One region of the Bradyrhizobium sp. i1.15.2 genome, then DNA from elsewhere that is predicted to be linked to it. Evidence: predicted binding sites of a transcription regulator. Region 1 holds the regulator's gene; the other holds the start of a gene.
The links. Region 1 encodes PhoB, which activates phosphate uptake and scavenging genes when phosphate is short. Its sites were predicted from a motif close to TGTCATNNANCTGTCAT; they were not measured.
Positions count from the first base shown of each region.

Region 1 (10,888 bases):
TCATCGACACGCTTCAGGGGCAGGCCAAGGACGATCCCAAGGCGCGCGAGCGCTTCCTCGGCATCATGCACAACCAGGCCACCCGGATGGCGCGCCTGATCGACGATCTGCTGTCGCTGTCGCGGGTGGAGCTGTCGGCCCATGTGCGGCCCGACACCCTCGTCGACCTGCTGCCGATCATCTTGCAGGTCGCCGACGGGCTCGAGCCGCTGGCGCGGGAACGCCAGGTCGAGGTCGAGACCCAGCTCCCTGAGATCCCGGTACTGATCGCGGGGGACCGCGAGGAGCTGCTCCGCCTGTTCGAGAATTTGATCGAGAACGCGCTCAAATACGGCGCCGCGGGCGGTCGCGTCATCGTGTCGCTGATGCCAGGCGCCGCCCCTGATGGAACTCAGGAAATCCGGGTCCTGGTCCGGGATTTCGGCCCCGGCATCGCGCCGGAGCATCTGCCGCGGCTGACCGAACGGTTCTACCGGGTCGATGTCGGCGACAGCCGCTCGCAGGGCGGCACCGGCCTCGGATTATCGCTGGTGAAACATATTCTTAACCGCCATCGCGGCCGGCTTTTGATCGAAAGCGTGCCCAAACAGGGCGCCACTTTCACCGCCTGTTTCCCCCAGGGCAAGCCTGCGGCTCTGAGCTAAATTCCAGCGATTTCAGCTGCTTAACGCTGTCATCCGACTGTCACCAAACCTTCGTAAAAGCTCAGCTGTCCGCTCCTAAAGGGGCGGCACGGGGAGCGCGATCGGGCGCGGATGGCGCTTCGCTCCCCTGTATGGAGACCAGCATGAATTTCCTCAAAACACTCGTCGCTGCTGGCATCGTCGCCGCATCGACGACGGCGGCCTTTGCTGCCGATATCACCGGTGCCGGTGCGACGTTCCCGTTCCCGATCTATTCCAAATGGGCTGACGCCTATAAGAAGGAGACCGGCAACGGTCTGAACTACCAGTCGATCGGCTCCGGCGGCGGCATCAAGCAGATCCAGGCCAAGACCGTGACCTTCGGCGCCAGCGACGCGCCGCTCAAGGCCGAGCAGCTCGAGAAGGACGGCCTCGTCCAGTGGCCGATGGTGATGGGTGCCATCGTTCCCGTCGTCAACATCGAGGGCGTGAAGCCCGGCGAGATGGTGTTCGACGGCGAGACGCTGGCCAGCATCTATCTCGGCAAGATCACCAAATGGGATGACGCCGCGATCAAGAAGCTCAACCCGAACGTGAAGCTGCCCTCGGAGGCCATCACCGTGGTCCGCCGTTCGGACGGCTCTGGCACCACCTTCAACTTCACCAACTACCTCGCCAAGGCCAGCGCGGACTGGAAGAGCAAGGTCGGTGAGGGTACCGCGGTCGAGTGGCCGGTCGGCGTCGGCGCCAAGGGCAACGAAGGCGTGTCCGGCAACATCAGCCAGACCAAGAACTCGATCGGCTACGTCGAGTACGCCTATGCCAAGCAGAACAAGCTGACCTACACCGGTCTCGTCAACAAGGCCGGCAAGCCGGTGCAGCCCACCGTCGAAGCGTTCCAGGCGGCCGCCTCCAACGCCGACTGGGCCAAGGCTCCCGGCTACTACGTCATCCTGACCGACCAGCCCGGCGAGAAGTCCTGGCCGATCACGGCGGCGACCTTCATCCTGATGCACAAGGACGCCACCGACAAGGCGGCCTCGCAGGAAGCCATCAAGTTCTTCCGCTGGGCCTTCAAGAACGGCGGCAAGGCGGCTGAAGAGCTCGACTACATCCCGATGCCGGACCCGGTCGTTCAGCTGATCGAGAAGACCTGGGCTGCCGAAATCAAGAGCTAGCTTCGCGACGCTCGTGCCCCGGATGCGCTGCGCCGCATCCGGGGCACGGACCAACAAAAAAACGTATGCTATTTAGTACAGGGGATCGGCGTGGCAGAGATGGCCGTTCAGAGCGATGTAATCGACGACGCCGGACCGTATGATCGCGCCAAGGCCTTGAGCGCGTTCAAGCTCGGCGACGTTACCTTCTACTGGATCACGCGGCTCTCCGCGATCTCGGTGCTTCTGATCCTCGGCGGCATCATCATTTCGCTGATCGTCGGCGCCTTCCCGGCGATGAAGGAATTCGGGGTCTCGTTCCTGTGGACGCAGCGCTGGGCGCCGTCGGCCGATCCGCCGGTGCTCGGCGCGCTCGGGCCAATGTACGGCACGCTCGTCACCTCCTTCATCGCGATGCTGATCGCCATTCCCGTGGGTCTCGGCATTGCGATCTTCCTCACCGAGCTCTGCCCGCAATGGCTGCGCCGCCCGATCGGCATGGCGATCGAGCTGCTCGCCGGCATCCCCTCGATCATCTACGGCATGTGGGGCTTCTTCGTGTTGGGTCCGTTCCTCGCCAACACGTTCCAGCCCTTCATGATCAAGATCTTCGACGGCGTGCCCGTGCTGGGCGCGATCTTCGCAGGTCCCCCGTCCTATCTCAGCCTGTTCAATGCCGCGCTGATCCTCGCCATCATGGTGCTGCCCTTCATCACCTCGATCTCAGTCGACGTGTTCAAGACCGTGCCTCCGGTGCTGAAGGAAGCCGCCTACGGCGTCGGCTGCACCACCTGGGAAGTCGTCCGCAGCGTGGTGATCCCCTACACCCGCGTCGGCGTCATCGGTGGCGTCATGCTGGCGCTGGGCCGGGCGCTCGGCGAGACCATGGCGGTGACCTTCATCATCGGCAACTCGTTCCGGATCTCGTCCTCGATCTTCGCCCCCGGCACCACGATCTCGGCGGCGATCGCATCCGAGTTCGCCGAGAGCGACGGCCTGCACCAGTCCGGCCTGATCCTGCTCGGCCTCCTGCTGTTCGTGCTGACCTTCTTCGTGCTCGCAGCGGCGCGGCTGATGCTGATGCGGCTGGAAAAGAAGGCGGGGAACTAGCGCCATGAATCCGATCTATTCACGCCGCCGCCGCAAGGACATCGTCGTTCGCGGGCTCTGCATCGCCGCAACGGCCTTCGGCGTCACCTGGCTCGCGCTGATCCTGATCACGCTGCTCTACAATGGACTGGCGGGACTCAATGTCCAGCTGTTCACCGAGAACACGCCGCCTCCCGGATCGAACGAGGGCGGCCTGCTCAACGCCATCGTCGGCTCGCTGATCATGACCGTGATCGGCGTCGGCATTGGCGCGCCGCTCGGCATGTTCGCCGGCACCTATCTCGCCGAATACGGCCGCAATGACCGGCTGACCTCGGTGATCCGCTTCATCAACGACATCCTGCTCTCGGCGCCCTCGATCATCATCGGCCTGTTCATCTACGGCGCGGTGGTGGTGCCGATGCGCGGCTTCTCGGCGATCGCAGGCTCGCTCGCGCTCGCGGTCATCGTGATCCCGGTGGTGCTGCGCACGACCGAGGACATGCTGCTGCTGGTGCCGAACGCGCTGCGCGAGGCGGCCTCGGCGCTCGGCCTGCCGCGTTCGCTGGTGATCAAGCGGATCGCTTATCGCGCCGCGCGCTCCGGCCTCATCACCGGCGTGCTGCTCGCAACCGCTCGCGTCGCCGGTGAAACTGCGCCGCTGCTGTTCACCGCGCTGTCGAACCAGTTCTTCAGCCTCGGCCTGAATAAGACGATGGCGAACCTGCCTGTCACCATCAACAACTTCGTGCAGAGCCCCTATGCCTATTGGAAGCAATTGGCCTGGAGCGGGGCGCTGCTCATCACCCTGACCGTTCTTGCCCTTAATATTGGCGCGCGCATCCTTGGCGCCGAGAGGACCGCAAAATGAGTGATCTTTCCGTATCGATGAGCGCGGCCGGTGGGCTGCCCCACGCGCCGGTGCTGCCGGAGGCGCCCCCGAAGGTGACCGTGCGCAACCTGAACTTCTATTACGGCGAGCACCACGCGCTGAAGAACATCAACCTGACGCTGGGCGCCAATCGCGTCACGGCGTTCATCGGTCCGTCGGGCTGCGGCAAGTCGACCCTGCTGCGCATCTTCAACCGGATGTACGACCTCTATCCCGGCCAGCGCGCCACTGGTCAGCTGATGCTCGACCAGACCAACATCCTCGACGGCAAGCTGGACCTCAATTTGCTGCGCGCCCGCGTCGGCATGGTGTTCCAGAAGCCGACGCCGTTCCCGATGACGATCTACGAGAACATCGCGTTCGGCATCCGCCTGTATGAGAAGATCTCGAAGTCCGAAATGGACGGCCGCGTCGAGAAGGCGCTGCGCGGCGGCGCGCTGTGGAACGAGGTCAAGGACAAGCTCAACGCCTCCGGCCTGTCGCTCTCCGGCGGCCAGCAGCAGCGCCTCTGCATCGCCCGCACCGTCGCGGTGCGGCCCGAGGTGATCCTGTTCGACGAACCCTGTTCGGCGCTCGACCCGATCTCGACCGCCAAGGTCGAGGAGCTGATCCAGGAGCTGTCCGAGGATTACACGATCGCGATCGTCACCCACAACATGCAGCAGGCGGCGCGCGTCTCCGACAAGACCGCCTTCATGTATCTCGGCGAGCTGATCGAGTTCGACGACACCAGCAAGATCTTCACGTCGCCGACCGACCGGCGCACGCAGGATTACATCACCGGCCGGTTCGGCTGAGGAGACGCGACATGGCTTCCGAACATACCGCAAAGGCTTTCGACACCGACCTCCAGGAACTCACCCGCCTGGTCGCCGAGATGGGCGGCATCGCCGAGCGCATGATCGTCGAGTCCGTCGACGCGCTGATCCGCCGCGACGTCCCGCTCGGCCAGCGCGTCGTCGCCATCGACACCGAGCTCGACGCGCTGCAGAAGCGCATCGAGGAGCGTGCGGTGCTCACCATCGCCCGCCGCCAGCCGATGGCGGTCGATCTGCGCGAGATCGTCGGCGCCATGCGCGTCGCGACCGATCTCGAGCGCATCGGCGACCTCGCCAAGAACATGGGCAAGCGCGTCGCGGCGCTGGAGACGGACTTCCATCCGCTCAAGCTGTTCCGCGGCCTCGAGCACATGACCGACCTCGTGCAGCAGCAGGTCAAGTCGGTGCTGGACGCCTATGCCGCGCATGATTTGCCGGCGGCGATGGCGGTGTGGAAGGGCGACGAGGAAGTCGACGCCATCTGCACCTCGCTGTTCCGCGAGCTCCTCACCTACATGATGGAGGATCCGCGCAACATCTCGTTCTGTATTCACCTGATGTTCTGCGCCAAGAACATCGAGCGGATCGGCGACCACGCCACCAACATCGCCGAGACCGTGTTCTACATGATCGAGGGCCAGGCGATCACCGACAAGCGGCCGAAGGGCGACATGACGACCTTCGCCAACACGGTACCGAACACCTGAAGACTTAAGGGAGCGACGACGCGATGGGCGCACGCATTATGGTGGTTGAGGACGAGGAAGCCCTGACCGAGCTTCTCCGCTACAACCTCGAAGGCGACGGCTATGACGTCGAGACGGTGATGCGCGGCGACGACGCCGACACCCGCCTCAAGGAGCACATCCCCGATCTGATCGTGCTCGACTGGATGCTGCCGGGCCTGTCAGGCATCGAATTGTGCCGGCGGCTTCGCACCCGTCCCGAGACCAAGCAGCTCCCGATCATCATGCTCACCGCGCGCGGTGAGGAGAGCGAGCGGGTGCGGGGTCTTGCGACCGGCGCCGACGATTACATCGTCAAGCCGTTCTCGGTGCCGGAGCTGCTGGCACGCGTGAAGGGCCTGCTGCGGCGTGCAAGCCCGGAGCGGCTCGCCACCGTGCTTGCTTTTGGCGACATCGAGCTCGACCGTGACAAGCGCCGCGTGGCGCGATCGGGCCGGCCGATCGATCTCGGTCCGACCGAATATCGCCTGCTGGAGTTCTTCCTGGAGCATCCGGGCCGGGTGTTCTCGCGCGAGCAACTGCTCGACAGCGTCTGGGGCCGCGACATCTATATCGACGAGCGTACCGTCGACGTGCATATCGGCCGCCTGCGCAAGCTGCTCAATCTCGGCCGCGAGCAAGACCCGATCCGCACCGTCCGCGGCGCCGGCTACGCGCTGGATGATCGGTTTGCGAAGGCGGAGCAGGTGTAGGGTTGCAGGCTTGTTTGTTGGCGAGCTGTCCCTGCATTCTCCGATGTCGTCCCGGACAAGCGAGCGCTGATCCGGGACCCATAACCACAGGGAGTGGTTTGGCGAAGACTCAGAGTTACCCCTTTCGCACGACTACTGCGTGCTCGGAGTATGGGTCCTGGCTTTCGCCAGGACGACACTGAAATTATTGAACTGTCTTTGCGCGACGACTTGCCCTGATTACCGCGGACCCGGCTTCACCGGTGCGCGGCGCCGATCCGACGCCGGCTGGTACGCAACACGCGAGTGCTGGGCGCAATAGGGCAGGCCGGACAGCGCCCGTCCACCGCAGAAGAAGAAGTCCGGGCTCGAGGGATCGCCGACCGGCCAGTGGCAGGTCGCCTCGTTCAATTCGAGCAGCGACAGCCGCTGGCTCATCGGCACCACGTTGTCGTAGGTGACCGGATCCGGCTCAGCCTCGACCTCGAAGGCCTGCGCCAGCGCGGTGTTGCCGCGCGAGATCGGGCGGCTCACCCGCATCATGTGCTGCGCGGGGCGCGCCTTGCGCGGCCGGGGCGCTGCCGATGATGGGCTCTTGGCGCGGCCCGAAAGACCGAGCCTGTGCACTTTGCCGATCACGGCATTGCGGGTCACATTGCCGAGCTCCGCCGCGATCTGGCTGGCCGAAAGTCCGGCCTCCCAGAGCTTTTTCAGCTGCTCGACGCGATCATCGGACCAGGTCAAAACCGTCATTGCACCCTTTCCCTCGCTGCGCGCCAGCCATCCTGGGGCCTCGCAGCGAATGCCTAAGCCTTCAAAAACCCGTGCCGCCAGAATCCCTTAAGGCTCGCCGGGCGCGTCTTGAACGCCCGAACGTTTACGCCGGTACATAAGGACTTAAAGATCAGAACCACTGCACGAGATGTCGTATCTGACAATCCAAACGCTACAATATGGCGTGACTCCCGCGCAAGAGTCCGCCGACTCGCTTCCACATGTTCCGTGGCTAAATCCCGCAAAATCGGCACCGCAAGACTACGGATTCAGCGTTTCGCGAGGCTTTCCGGGCGGCATTGACACCCGTTTCACCAGGCCTAAGATAGTCGCACGTGCCGCCCTCAAGAGGCGGCACGTTTCGTTTTCCGGGCCGGTCGATGGTGCGTTGCGTAATGCACGCTTACACCGTCCGCAACATTCAAGTGACCGTCATGACTAACAGCGCAGCGCCGCATTTGCTCCCCGTTTTCGCCAGGTCCGACCTCGGTTTCGAGCGTGGCGAAGGCTGCTGGCTGATCGCGACCAATGGCGAGCGCTATCTCGATTTCACCTCCGGGGTGGCGGTGAATGCGCTCGGCCATGCCCATCCGGCGCTGGTCGCGGCGTTGCAGGAACAGGCCACGAAGCTCTGGCACATGTCGAACCTGTTCCAGAGCCCGGACGGCGAAAAGCTTGCCGCGCGCCTGTGCAATGAAAGTTTCGCGGACTTCGTGTTCTTCTGCAATTCCGGCGCCGAAGCGCTGGAATGCGTGATCAAGGTCGTGCGCCGCTATCACGCCGCGAAGGGCCATCCAGACCGCTATCGCATGATCACCTTCGAAGGCGCCTTCCATGGCCGCACGCTGGCGACGCTGGCCGCGACGGGTTCGGCAAAATATCTCGAAGGTTTCGGCCCACCCATGGAGGGCTTCGACCAGGTTGCGCATGGCGATCTCGAGGCAGTGAAAAAGGCGATCGGTCCGCAGACCGCCGGCATCCTGATCGAGCCGATCCAGGGCGAGGGCGGTGTGCGTTCGGCAACGCCTGCCTTCCTGAGGGCGTTGCGCCAGCTCTGCGACGAGCGCGGCCTGTTGCTCGCCTTCGACGAGGTGCAGACCGGCATGGGCCGCACCGGCGATCTGTTCGCGTACCGCCGCCTTGGCGTCGAACCCGACGTGATGTCGCTGGCCAAGGCGCTCGGCGGCGGCTTCCCGATCGGCGCCTGCCTTGCGACCGCGGAAGCGGCGTCCGGCATGACGCCGGGCTCGCACGGCTCGACCTTCGGCGGCAATCCGCTCGCGATCGCGGCGGCGAATGCCGTGCTCGACGTCATGCTCAAGCCCGGCTTCTTCGACCACGTGCAGAGGATGTCGCTGCTGCTCAAGCAGAAGCTCGCCTCCGTGATCGACCGTCATGGCGATGTCGTCAGCGAAGTGCGCGGCGAGGGCCTCCTGATCGGCATCAAGGCCGTGGTGCCTTCCGGCGATCTCGTTGCCGCCTTGCGCGCCGAAAAGCTGCTCACCGTCGGCGCCGGTGACAATGTCGTGCGTTTCCTGCCGCCTTTGATCGTCACCGAGGCCGAGATCGAGGACAGCGTCGGGCGGCTCGAGCGCGCCTGCACGGCGTTGTCCGGCAACAAGCGGGCGGCAAGCTGATGAGCAAGTCGCCCGATAATACACCCAAGAAAACACCGAAGCACTTCCTCGATATCAACGAGCTGCCGCTGTCGGAGCTCAAGCGCATGCTGGCCGCGTCCTCCGCGATGAAGGCGAAGCAGAAGGCGCATCAGCCGGTCAGGCCGCTCGAAGGCAAGACGCTGGCGATGATCTTCGAGCGGCCCTCGACGCGGACGCGGGTGTCGTTCGATGTCGCCATGCGCCAGCTCGGCGGCGAGCCCATCATGCTCACAGGCGCCGAGATGCAGCTCGGTCGCGGCGAGACCATCGCCGACACCGCGCGGGTGCTGTCGCGCTATGTCGACGCCATCATGATCCGCATCCTCAATCACGATGCGCTGCTGGAGCTTGCGGCAAACGCCACCGTGCCCGTCATCAACGGCCTGACGCGGCGCTCGCATCCCTGCCAGGTGATGGCCGACCTCATGACCTACGAGGAACATCGCGGCCCGATCGAGGGCAAGACGGTGGCCTGGACCGGCGACGACAATAACGTGCTGGCGTCCTGGGCGCACGCCGCCGAGCGCTTCAAGTTCCAGCTCAATGTCGCGACGCCTCCGGAGCTCGCGCCGAAAAAAGCGATGCGCGACTTCATCAAGGCGACCGGCGCGCCGATCATGCTCGGCACGGATGCCGAAGCCGCCGTGAAGGGCGCCGATTGTGTCGTGACCGACACCTGGGTGTCGATGGGCGACAAGGAAGGCGAGCACCGCCACAACGTGCTCAAGCCCTATCAGGTCAATGCCCAGCTGATGTCGCTGGCCAAGCCCGATGCGCTGTTCATGCACTGCCTGCCCGCCCATCGCGGCGAGGAGGTCACCGACGAGGTGATCGACGGTCCGCAATCCGTCGTATTCGACGAGGCCGAAAACCGCCTGCACGCGCAGAAGGGCATTCTGGCCTGGTGCTTCGACGCGGTGAAGTAACGCGGGCCGGTGAAGTAGCTTTGGATCGTCGTCCTGGCTTTCGCCAGGACGACACCGAGTTTGCCGTGCTTGCGTACGATCCGTTCTGCATTCCGGACCACAGCCCTCACCCCCCTTCCAATTCCGCCTTCCGACCCCAGATAAAGCGCCATGGTTTCCCAATCCCCTGACATGAAAACCGGGCTCGAGGGCCCGGTTCGCGCGCCATCCGCGGTTCCGATCGACGACGCCGTGCTGCCTTACGAGGTCGACGCGCTTGATGTGCGCGGTCGGTTGGTGCGGCTTGGTCCGGCGCTCGACGAAATCCTGACCAAGCACGATTACCCGGCGCCGGTCGGCAAGCTGCTCGGCGAGGCCATCGTGCTGACCACGCTGCTCGGCTCGTCGCTGAAGTTCGAAGGCCGCTTCATCCTCCAGGCCCAGACCGACGGTCCTGTGTCGTTCCTGGTCGTGGACTATCAGGCGCCGGATCGCCTGCGCGCCTATGCGCGCTATGATGCCGCGCGCCTCGGCGAAGTCCAGGATTCCGGCAAGACTTCCGGCGCGCTGCTGGGCCACGGTCATCTGGCCATGACCATCGACCAGGGCCCCGACATGAGCCGCTACCAGGGCCTGGTCGCGCTCGACGGCGGCAGCCTCGAAGACGCCGCTCACGAATATTTCCTGCGCTCCGAGCAGATCCCGACACGCGTGCGTCTCGCCGTGGGCGAGGAGTGGCGTTCGAACGACGGCGGCAAGCATCGCTGGCGTGCCGGCGGCATGCTGATGCAGTTCCTGCCGAAGGCGCCCGAGCGCGCGCGGCAGGCCGATCTGCATCCCGGCGATGCGCCCGAGGGCGTCGAGGTCCATGCCGTCGCTGAAGACGATGCCTGGGTCGAGGCGCGCTCGCTGATCGAAACCGTCGAAGACGTCGAGCTGATCGATCCCGAGCTGTCCGGCGAGCGGTTGCTCTACCGTCTCTTCCACGAACGCGGCGTGCGCGTGTTCAATCCGCTGCCCTTGAAGGCGCAATGCTCCTGCTCGCGCGATGCGGTGGCATCGATGCTGAAGAGCTTTTCGTCCGACGACCGTGCCGCAATGGTCAAGGACGACAAGGTCGTCGTGACCTGCGAGTTCTGCAGCTCGGTGTACGAGTTCACACCGGATGAGGCGGGCGTCGAGGACGCGTAGCGCGGTGCCGTAGGGTGGGCAAAGCGAAGCGTGCCCACCATTTCCAGCGCTAGTTCAACACCCGCTTGTTATCCGGGCTGTCCAGCGAGAACGTCGGCACGTCGATCTCGAAGCGTTCGCCGCTTGCGCTGACCATCTGGTAGCGGCCGGTCATGAAGCCCGAGGCGGTCGTGAGCGGCACGCCGGAGGTGTATTCGAAGCGTTCGCCGGGCGCGAGCGTCGGCTGCTCGCCGACGACGCCCTCGCCTTTCACCTCCTGCTGCCGGCCGGTGGCATCGGTGATGATCCAGTGCCGCGTCTTGAGCTGCACGGTCTCATCGCCGGAATTGGTGATGACGATGGTGTAGGCCCAGAAATAACGGGA
Region 1 covers NZ_JBEPRQ010000001.1:484,349-495,236, reverse strand. The annotation lists gene ABIB80_RS02410 (ATP-binding protein) at 1-644, shown strand, start outside; gene pstS (phosphate ABC transporter substrate-binding protein PstS) at 788-1,801, shown strand; gene pstC (phosphate ABC transporter permease subunit PstC) at 1,901-2,890, shown strand; gene pstA (phosphate ABC transporter permease PstA) at 2,895-3,740, shown strand; gene pstB (phosphate ABC transporter ATP-binding protein PstB) at 3,737-4,558, shown strand; gene phoU (phosphate signaling complex protein PhoU) at 4,570-5,286, shown strand; gene phoB (phosphate regulon transcriptional regulator PhoB) at 5,310-6,017, shown strand; gene ABIB80_RS02375 (GcrA family cell cycle regulator) at 6,237-6,749, opposite strand; gene ABIB80_RS02370 (aspartate aminotransferase family protein) at 7,205-8,407, shown strand; gene argF (ornithine carbamoyltransferase) at 8,407-9,354, shown strand; gene ABIB80_RS02360 (Hsp33 family molecular chaperone) at 9,505-10,524, shown strand; gene apaG (Co2+/Mg2+ efflux facilitator ApaG/CorD) at 10,574-10,888, opposite strand, start outside.

Region 2 (10,888 bases), on a different contig from region 1:
GATCGATCGGCTCGAAGAGAGCATCGACTGCAAGCTGTTCCTGCGCGACCAGAGCGGGCTCACGCTCAGCGACGAAGGCAGCGCGATGATCGCCGACGTCGCGCACATGGAGCGTCATGCCTTCAACGTGTTCCGGCGAGCCTCGCGATCGTCGAACGATATGTCAGGCACCGTGCGGGTCGCGGTGACCGAAGGTCCCGGCAATTTCTGGATCCTGCCGCGACTGATCGACTTCCAGAAGACCTATCGCAAGATCACCGTCGACCTGCGCTGCGCGATGGAACAGGCCGACGTCGCGCGGCTCGAATCCGATATCGCGATCCAGCTCGAGCCGCCGACCAATCCCGATCTGATCGTCGCCAAGCTCGGCCGGCTGCACATCTATCCCTTCGTGTCCAAGGAGTACGAAAACCTCTACGGCGTGCCGGCGAGCCTGGCCGAGCTGAAGAACCACCGCATCATCAAGCAGAGCGCTCCGCAGGTCGACGACGGCGCTTATGCCCGCGTGCTCGGACTTAAGTCGCTCGAGGGCATCGTCGGGATCAAGACCAATTCCTCGGTCGGCGTGCTCTACGCGGTGGAGCGCGGCGCCGGCATCGGATTCCTGCCGACAGTTTCGATCGCGCTCGGCGCCCCGCTCGTCGCCGTCGATCTCGGCGTCAGCCACCACGCCGATCTCTGGCTCACCTATCACAAGGAGTTCCGCGCCTCCGAGCGCCACAAGATCGTGGTCGATTGGTTGAAGAAAATCTTCGATCCAAAGATCCATCCCTGTTTCCGCGACGAGTTCATCCACCCGAACGCGCTGGCGCCGATGATGACGGCCGCGCGCGAGGGTTTTGGATTGACGGGCTATGTCGCGGCAATGCCGACTTAAAACTCGAGCATGATCCTTTCGTAAAACCGCGTCGCAGTTTTCCGGATCCTCCTCTGGGCCGACGCGGGCAGGCTTCGCCTCACCATCGATGTTCGAAGCCGACCGTGCCCTGGTGCGACGTCAGCTCGTTGCGGAACTTGCCGTCGTAATTGACGTAGAGCCGCGCCGTGTTGGTCAGGCTGAGCGAGGCCGAGGCGCCGGCATCCGTGCCGTAGCGGCTCTCGCCGATGCCGGGCACGACGATGCTCTGGGTCCCGAGGCTGACCTGCACCGATCCCAGGTTCTGATGGAAATTGTCGACGAACTTGCCATAAGCGGACAGGTCCAGGATCTTCTGGTCGAAGATGAAGTAGCGTCCAATCTCGGCTCCGATCATGACGCGCGCGCGCGAGAGCGCAGTCGAGCCGACATTGAGTGGATCGAGGCCGCCAACCTCCTGGAACGCGACGCTAGTGGCGCGGACATATTCCAGTGCACCCTTGGGCACGATGCGCATCTGATCCTTGGTCCAGTAATAGCTGATCTCGGTCAGCGCGCCGTCGACTGCGGCGCGATAACCCGCGGTCGCAAGTCCCAGGCCGGTGTCCCGGCTGGAGCGGACCTTGCCGAAGCCGTGCACCACCGCGAACGCCCAGGTCCAGGGACCCTTGTCGACCGAGCCGCTGAAGCCGAGTTGCGTCAGGTCCAGCGTCGCGGACTGAAGTGCGAGCGGCACGTCGATGTCGGTGTGGCTCTGGTCGACGGAGAAGCCGAGATTGACACCCGGCGCGAGCCGCGCGCCGAAACCTGCGACACCGCCAAACGTCTTGCGCTTGTCGCCGACAAAGTCTCCTTGCGCATCCGTCCGGACCGAGATGCCGTAGCCCTCGAACCAGGTACGGTAGCGCGGATCTTCCGCGCCCGCCGATGCGCCGCCGCCGCCGGGATTGGTCCGGAACGCCCGGTTGACGCCGCCAGAAGCCTGGCTGCCGAGCCGCTCCAGGAAATTCGAGCCGAGATTGAGCGCGCTGTTGCCGGCCGACTGGTCGTAATTGGTCGCGGTCGGCATCGGAATCGGCGTCGGTGACGGCGTGGGTGTCGGGGTCGGCGTAGGCGTAGGCGTAGGCGTAGGCGTCGGACTTTGCGCAAAGCCTGATGTCGTCGACAGTACCATGATGAGCGCAAACGCCGCGGCAGCCGCGATCCAACGGACGCGGTTCAGCCTGATCGCCTGCCGTGTCTCTGAGGGCTGCGACGTGCAGCACATGGCGACAAATCCCGAAGCAAAGGGCGGCGCGCAAAAATGCAACAGGAGCGGCGCACGCGTGCCGCGATTTGTGCCGAACTGTTACTGAGGGTCAACCGGCTGGCGCGTCCAGGCAAAGGCATTGCTTCCGATTGTGGTTCCGCGGCCACAGGTCGCAAATTGCGGACGGGCGCTCCGGTCGGGCTCTTGAAATTCGCGCGCGGCTTGCTAACGGGCGATTTTCATGTTGCAATATCGGACACAATCGGAATTGGCCGCTCGACTGTGCGTTTCGCGACATTGAACTCAAGACTCGAACAGACTACCGGAGGCCCGTTTGTGGCGTGGCACGCGAAAAGCGGCCGCGTCGTTTTTGTATCTAGCGGAGGAGACTGAGGATGCCGCAAAAGGGCACCGTCAAATGGTTCAACCCGACCAAGGGCTATGGGTTCATCAAGCCGAACGGCAGTGATAAGGACGTCTTCGTCCACATCTCCGCCGTCGAGCGCGCCGGACTCTCGACCCTTAATGAAAATCAAGTGGTCGAATACGACCTCGTGGAGAACCGCGGCAAGGCATCCGCGGAGAACCTCAAGGTTTCCTGATTGCTCTCGCGGTCTGCGCAAGAGATCATGACGTTGCCCCCGGCTCTGCCGGGGGTTTTTGTTTGGGATGAAAGTATTCCGAGTGCGACGGCGCTTCACCGCACCAACGGCGCAACCAGAAAGTTCTCCGACGGCCCGCTGCCCGCGGTCTTGCACACATCGCCCTCGATCCGGACCTTGCCCGTCGCGAGCAGGCTCAGTGCTGCGGGATAGATGCGGTGCTCGACTTCGAGGATACGCTCCGACAGCGTGTCCGCCGTGTCGTGGTCGCTGACGGGAACGGCGCCCTGCATCACGATTGGACCGGCGTCGGTCTCGGGGATCACGAAGTGCACTGTCGCTCCGGACAGCTTGACGCCGGCGCGCAACGCCTGGCCGTGCGGGTCGAGACCGGGGAACGATGGCAGCAGCGAGGGATGGATGTTGAGCATCCGCCCGTACCAGGCCTTGGTGAATTCGGCCGTGAACAGGCGCATGAAGCCGCCGAGGCAAATCAGCTCGATGCCGTGCTGATCGAGCGCTGCTTGCAGCACCTTCTCGAAGCCGGCGCGGTCCTTGCCGAACGGCTTGCTTTCGATCACCAGCGTCTTCACGCCGCTCGCTTTGGCCCTTTCCAACCCCTGCGCATCGGCCTTGTTCGAGATGACGAGCGAAATCTCCGCCGGAAAATCCGGCGCGGCCGCGCCCTTGATCAGCGCAGCCATGTTGGAGCCACGGCCGGAAATCAGGATGGCGACGCGGCGTTTCATCACAGCGCCAGATCGAGATGGCCGTTATAGACGACGCGGTGCTCGCCCTCAGCCGGGATCACAGTGCCGAGCTGTGCCACGGTCTCACCGGCATCGGCGAAGACCTCGACGACCTCTTCGACCTTGTCCGGCTCGACGATTGCGATCATGCCGATCCCGCAATTGAAGGTCCGCAACATTTCGAGCTCGGCGATGCCGGCCTGCGCGGCCAGCCATTTGAACACCGGCAGCACTGGCAGGCGCGCCAGATCGATACCGACGCCGAGATGCTTCGGCAGCACGCGCGGAATGTTGTCGGTGAAGCCGCCTCCGGTGATGTGGGCAAGCCCCTTCACCGCGCCGGTCTCGCGGATCGCGCGCAGGCAGGATTTGACGTAGAGACGCGTCGGCGTCAGCAACGCGCCGCCGAGCGTCATGACGGGCGCAAACGGCGCCTGCGCCCCGAAGCCGAGGCCGGATTGTTCCACGATCTTGCGCACCAGCGAGAAACCGTTGGAGTGCACGCCCGACGAAGCGAGCCCGATCACGGCATCGCCGGCGGCGATGTCCTTGCGCGGCAGGAGCGTGCCCCGCTCGGCGGCGCCGACGGCAAAGCCGCCGAGGTCGTAGTCGCCGTCCTTGTAGAGGCCGGGCATCTCGGCCGTCTCGCCGCCGATCAGGGCGCAGCCGGATTCGCGGCAGCCTTCGGCGACGCCGGCGACAATCGACGCGGTCGCCTCCGGATCGAGCTTGCCGCAGGCAAAATAGTCCAGGAAGAACAGCGGCTCGGCGCCCTGCACCACGAGGTCGTTGACGCTCATGGCGACGAGGTCGATGCCGATCCCGCCATGCAGGCCGGTCTCGATCGCGATCTTGAGCTTGGTGCCGACGCCATCGGTCGCGGCCACCAGGATGGGATCCTTGAAACCGGCGGCCTTGAGATCGAATAGGCCGCCGAATCCCCCGATTTCGGCGTCGGCGCCGGGCCGTGCGGTGGCGCGCACCATCGGCTTGATCAGGTCGACCAAGCGGTTGCCCGCATCGATATCGACGCCTGAATCGGCGTAAGTGAGGCCGTTTTTGCGGTCGGTCATGCCCGATTTCCAGTGGGTTTGCGGCTGGTTACGTCGAATTCCGGGGACGCGCAATGGCTCGCATGGCGCGCCGCCGTATACTATGTAGAGATATCAACCGGTTCAGCCTGCAAAGGGCCGAATTCGAGGTCAGGCCGGGTGCCGGGAAGCGCCGTGTGAGTATACCGAACATCATTACTTTGGGCCGCATCATGCTGGTCCCGATCATCGTCTGGGCCATCGTGTCGAGCCAAATGGAGGTGGCGTTCGCCGTCTTCCTGATCGCCGGTATCAGCGACGCGGTCGACGGCTTCCTTGCCAAGCGCTTCAACATGACGAGCGAGCTCGGCGCCTTGCTCGACCCGCTCGCCGACAAGGCGCTGCTGGTCTCGATCTACATGGCCTTGGGCATCTGGGGCGCGATTCCGCGCTGGATCGTCATCCTGGTGGTCTCGCGCGACATCATGATCGTCGCCGCCGTGATCATATCGTGGCTGTTCGACCGCCCTGTGGAGATGAAGCCCTCGAAGGTATCCAAGCTCAACACTGTGGCCCAGGTGGCGTTCGCAGCGCTGGTGCTGGCCGCCCTCGCCTTCGGCTTCAAAGCCGGTCCTTATGATATAATCCTGATGGGCCTCGTCACGATCTTCACGCTCTCCTCCGTGTCGCTCTATCTCGTCGAATGGTTGCGGCACATGAGCACGATCGAGGCCAAGTAGCAGCACGATCGAGGCCAAATGAGTTGGGAAGCGGCCCCGCAAAAGGCCAACTCCCGCTCGATTAAGTGGCATCTCTTCTAACGAAGCCGGCACGCCGGCACGGAGCAAAGCAAGCGTGCCAGGCCGCGTTCATCCCCGACAATTGGCGTTTTCGCTTCCGCATGCGGAGAGCCTGAGCCGGGACAATTTCCTTGAGGGCCCCGTCAACGCCGCCGGTCTTGCCCTCATCGACGCCTGGCCGGAATGGCCGAACCGGATCATGTGGCTGGCCGGCCCGGAAGGAAGCGGCAAGAGCCATCTCGCCGCGATCTGGGCCGAGGCCTCAGGCGCCCGCTCGACCACGGCCAATGGGCTGACCGCCGAAGCCGTCCCGGCTGCGCTCGCCACCGGCGCGCTGGTGGTCGAGGATCCCAAGGCGAGGGAATGCGATGAGCGCGCCCTGTTCCATCTGATGAATCTGGCCCGCGAGGACGGCGCCTACGTCCTCTTCACCGGACGCGAGGCGCCCGCCTCTCTCGAGATCGAGCTCGCCGACCTGCGCTCGCGGCTCCGCGCTGTCCCCGTTATCTCGCTGCTGCCGCCTGACGACCAGCTCTTCCGCGGCCTGATCGTCAAATTCTGCGCCGACCGCCAGCTCGCCATGGACGAGAGCGTGGTCAGCTACCTCGCCACTCGCCTGGAGCGGTCCTCGGCCGCCGCCCGACGGGCTGTGGACCTGCTGGACAGCGAGGCCCTGCGCCTCGGCCGCCCCGTCACCCGGGCCCTGGCGGCCGAGCTGCTCCGGGATGTCTGACCAAGGCGGCTTGACGCGGCCGGGCCGCGGAACATCAATGTCATCGAAACGTCATCGCTCTAACACATGCTCCCGCGGGTTTTGCGCGTAAGTCGCAAATTGGGGCGAACTGGATGGATCGACTTCTGATGGATTCTGCGCAAGCTGTTGAAGTTAAAGAGAAAGCCCCGGAAGCCGAAGGCCCGCCGGCGATCGCATCGAGCCCCGAGCGGTTCATCAATCGCGAGCTCTCCTGGCTGCACTTCAACCGCCGCGTCCTGGAGGAATCGGTCAATCCCAGCCACCCCATGCTGGAGCGGGTGCGATTCCTGTCGATTTCAGCGAATAACCTCGACGAGTTCTTCATGGTCCGCGTCGCCGGCATCAAGGCCCAGGTGCGCGAGGGCATTGCCGAGCGCAGCCCCGACGGTCTGACGCCGTCCGAGCAGCTCGCGCTCATCAACCGGACCGTTTCGCAGCTTGCCTCCGACCAGCAGGCAATCTGGCGCGACCTGCGCGGCACGCTCGCCGACGAGGGCATCGTGCTGGTCGAGGGCAAGGAAGTCACCAAAGCGGAACGAACCTGGGTCGAGGACTACTTCCTCAGCAACGTGTTCCCGCTGCTGACACCGCTCGCGATCGACCCGGCCCACCCCTTCCCGTTCATTCCGAGCCTCGGCTTCACCATCGCGCTCCAGCTCACGCGCGCCGCCGACGGCAAGCAGATGAACGCGCTGATCCGCATGCCCGGCAAGATCGACCGCTTCATCCGCCTGCCGGCCGAGGGCAAGATAGTCCGGCTGATCTCGCTGGAGCAGGCCACCGCGCTATTCATCAACCGCCTGTTCCCCGGCTACAATCTTCACGGCCAGGGCGCCTTCCGTGTCATCCGCGACTCCGAACTCGAAATCGAGGAAGAGGCCGAGGATCTCGTCCGCTTGTTCGAGACCGCGCTGAAGCGCCGCCGCCGCGGCTCGGTGATCCGGCTCGAGATCGATGCCAAGATGCCGGAGCAGCTGCGCAGCTTCGTACAGCACGCGCTGTCGACCGCCGACGACGAGGTGTTTTTGGTCGATGGCGTGCTCGCCATGAACGAGCTCTCGCAGCTCACCCGCCTCGACCGGCCCGATCTGGAATTCACCCCTTACGTGCCCCGCCATCCCGAGCGCGTGCGCGAGCAAGGCGGCGACATCTTCGCTGCGATCCGGCAGAAGGATCTCGTCGTTCATCACCCCTATGAATCCTTCGACGTCGTGGTGCAGTTTCTCCAGCAGGCGACGCGCGACCCCGACGTCGTCGCCATCAAGCAGACGCTCTACCGCACCTCGAGCAACTCGCCGATCGTGCGGGCGCTCGTGGAAGCTGCCGAAGCCGGCAAATCCGTCACCGCGCTGATCGAGCTGAAGGCCCGCTTCGACGAGGAGGCCAACATCCGCTGGGCACGCGACCTCGAGCGCGCCGGCGTGCAGGTCGTCTATGGCTTCCTCGAACTGAAGACCCACGCGAAATTGTCGATGGTGGTGCGCCGCGAGGGCGGCAGCCTCACGACTTACGTCCACACCGGCACCGGCAATTACCACCCGGTGACCGCGCGCATCTACACCGACCTCTCCTACTTCACCTCGGACCCGACCATCGGCCGCGATGCCGCCCGCGTGTTCAACTTCATCACCGGCTATGCCGCGCCGAGCGATCTTGAAAAGATGGCGGTCTCGCCGCTGACCTTGCGCAAGCGCATCATCGAGCACATCCAGGGCGAGACCGCGCATGCGCGCCACGGCCGGCCCGGTGCGGTCTGGATGAAGATGAACGCGCTGGTCGACCCCGACATTATCGACGCGCTCTACGAGGCCTCACAGGCCGGCGTGCAGGTCGAGCTTGTGGTGCGCGGTATCTGCTGCCTGCGGCCCGGCATTCCCGGCCTGTCGGAGAACATCCGCGTCAAGTCGATCATCGGACGATTCCTCGAACACGGCCGAATTTACTGCTTCGGCATGGGCCAGGGCCTGCCGAGCGCGAAAGCGGCTGTGTATATCTCCTCGGCCGACATGATGCCGCGCAATCTCGACCGCCGCGTCGAGGTGCTGTGTCCGCTGCAAAATCCCACGGTGCATCAGCAGGTTCTCGAACAGATCATGGTCGCCAATCTCAAGGACAATGAACAGAGCTGGCAATTGTTGCCGGACGGGTCCTCAACGCGTATGAAGACCGCGAAGGGCGAGGAGCCTTTCAACGTCCACAACTACTTCATGACCAATCCGAGTCTGTCTGGCCGTGGTAAGTCGCTCAAGGAATCCTCGCCGCGCCGCCTCACGCGCCGTAATGAACGTCATCAATCCTGATCCGGGATCGTCGACGTGAAGCGGCCGCGCAAGCGCGGCTCGAGCGTCGCGGTCATCGACATCGGCTCCAACTCGGTCCGTCTCGTCGTCTACGAGGGACTGACGCGGAGCCTGATTCCGATCTTCAACGAGAAGACGCTGTGCGGGCTCGGGCGCGAGGTGCAGAGCACGGGCCTGCTAGCGCCCGACGCCGTCGACAAGGCACTGACCTCGCTCAAGCGCTTCCGTGCGCTGTGCCGGGTGATGCAGGTCGGGCGGGTGTTTGCGATTGCGACCGCCGCTTGCCGCGACGCCTCCAACGGCCCCGACTTCATCGCGAAAGCCGAGCGCATCTGCGCGGTGAAGATCGAGATCCTGTCGGGCCCGCGCGAGGCGCGGCTGTCGGCGCTTGGCGTGATCTCCGGCATCCATCATCCCGACGGCATCGTCGGCGACCTCGGCGGCGGCTCGCTCGAACTGATCGACGTGCGCAAAAACACGGTGCGCAGCGGCGTGACGCTGCCACTCGGCGGCCTCGCGCTGCAGGACCTCGCGCATAAATCCCTGAAACGCGCCGACCGCATCGTGCGCGAAGCGCTCGACGGGGTGCCGCAGCTCAAGGCCGGGAGCGGCCGCAGCTTCTACGCCGTCGGCGGTACCTGGCGCGCGCTGGCGCGCATCCACATCATCCAGAGCGGCTACCCGCTCCAGGTGATGCACGGCTATTCGATTTCGGCTGCCGAGGCGCTCGATTTTTCCCGACGTCTCCGCCGGCTTGCGGCCGCCGGCATGCTTGCAGACATCGAGATCGTCGCCGACGCCCGGCGCCCGCTCCTCACCTATGCGGCACTGGTGCTCGAGCACATCATCCGGGTGGCGAAGCCGAAGACCATCGTGTTCTCGACCTTCGGCGTGCGCGAGGGCCTGCTGCACGAGAAGCTGCCGGAGTCCGAACGCAACAAGGACGGACTGATCTGCGCGGCCGAGGAGCTGAACCAGCTGCTGTCTCGTTCGGCAAAGCACGCGCGCGAGTTGATCGCCTGGACCGACCGCCTCGCGCGCGTGGTGAAGCTGCGCGAGACCGAGGAGGACCGCCGTCTGCGCCACGCCGCGTGCCTGTTGTCCGACATCGGCTGGCGGGTGCATCCCGATCATCGCGGCGAGCAGACGCTGAGCCTCGTCGTCAACGGCAATTTCGGCGCGATCACCCACACCGAGCGCGCCTTCGTCGGCCTGTCCGTGTTCTATCGCTATGCGGGGCTCAGCGAGGAGAACCAGCCGCCGGTCGCCATGCAGGAGCTGCTGACGCCGGCGCAACTCGAACGCGCCCGCCTACTCGGCGCGGCCTTCCGCGTTGCGCATCTGATCTCGGCGGCGCGTCCGGGCGTCTTGCCCGCGACGCATTTCCGCAGCGTGGGCCGCAAGCTGTTGCTGGTGTTCGAGCACCGCCTCGGCGATCTCGTCGCGGATCGCGTCGGCAGCCGCTTCCGCGCGCTCGCCCGCCTGATCAACCGCGCCGGCTCGATCGTGCGGCGCTAGCGCATGATCCGGAAAAGCCTGAAGCGCTTTTCCGAAAAGATTATGCTCGAAAGATAAGCCTATTCCGCCGAGGCCTTGGCGTGGCGCTCGGAGGACTCCAGCGCGGCCGCGCTCATGCTGCGCCGGCGCCAGATGGAGCCGACGGCCAGCACGACGACGACGCCGAGAGCTGCGCACAGATATTCGCCGCCTCCGCCGCCATGGGCGAATTGCGGCGGGATGCGCAAGGCGCTGAGCACGTTGTCGAGCGAGGCGCCGAACGGACCGTCGAACAGCGTGTGCAGCCTCGGCGCGATGCCGGGATCGGTAGCGATCACCTCGCCCGCAATCCAGCCGAGCAGCGCCGCGCCGGCCCACACCAGAACCGGCAGCTTTGCGAGCAGCGCCATGATCAGCGCCGCACCGGCGACGATCAAGGGCACGCTGATGGCAAGACCGAGCACCAGCAAGGGCGCGCTGCCATTGGCGGCCGCGGCCACCGCAATGACGTTGTCCAGGCTCATGACGATGTCGGCGACGACGACGATCTGCACGGCCTGCCACAGATGCGAAGCCGACTCCACGCCGTCCTCGTCCTCCTGTTCCGGCACCAGCAGCTTTGCCGCAATCACGATCAGCGCAAGACCGCCGACCAGCTTGAGGTACGGCAGCTCCATCAGGCTCGCGACGATGCCCGTGAAGATGATCCGCAGCACCACCGCGGCGCCGGCACCCAGGATCATGCCCCACAGCCGATGCCGCGGCTTGAGGCCGCGGCAGGCGAGCGCGATCACCAGCGCATTGTCGCCGGACAAGAGGATGTTGATCCAGATGATCTTGCCGACCGCGACCCAGAAGGTCGGTTCGGCCATCTCAACGCGGAACTGGGTGAAGAATGCCCCGATCGTAGCGGGATCGAAGATCTGCCAGAGCCAGTTCACACTACGTCCTTTCGCCGCGTCTCGTTACCTGATCGGCTGACGGATCAGCCGACGATCTCGTTGCCCGAGAAGAATTGCGCGATCTCGATCGCGGCGGTCTCCGGCGCAT
Region 2 covers NZ_JBEPRQ010000032.1:7,501-18,388, forward strand. The annotation lists gene ABIB80_RS34115 (LysR family transcriptional regulator) at 1-877, shown strand, start outside; gene ABIB80_RS34120 (autotransporter outer membrane beta-barrel domain-containing protein) at 957-2,123, opposite strand; gene ABIB80_RS34125 (cold-shock protein) at 2,501-2,707, shown strand; gene purN (phosphoribosylglycinamide formyltransferase) at 2,803-3,456, opposite strand; gene purM (phosphoribosylformylglycinamidine cyclo-ligase) at 3,456-4,529, opposite strand; gene ABIB80_RS34140 (CDP-alcohol phosphatidyltransferase family protein) at 4,685-5,227, shown strand; gene ABIB80_RS34145 (P-loop NTPase family protein) at 5,343-6,020, shown strand; gene ABIB80_RS34150 (RNA degradosome polyphosphate kinase) at 6,149-8,341, shown strand; gene ppx (exopolyphosphatase) at 8,357-9,859, shown strand; gene ABIB80_RS34160 (TerC family protein) at 9,919-10,779, opposite strand; gene ndk (nucleoside-diphosphate kinase) at 10,824-10,888, opposite strand, start outside.
Region 2: ABIB80_RS34150 (RNA degradosome polyphosphate kinase) is a predicted target of PhoB. The motif match lies at 6,059-6,075, and genes of this name have one in related genera.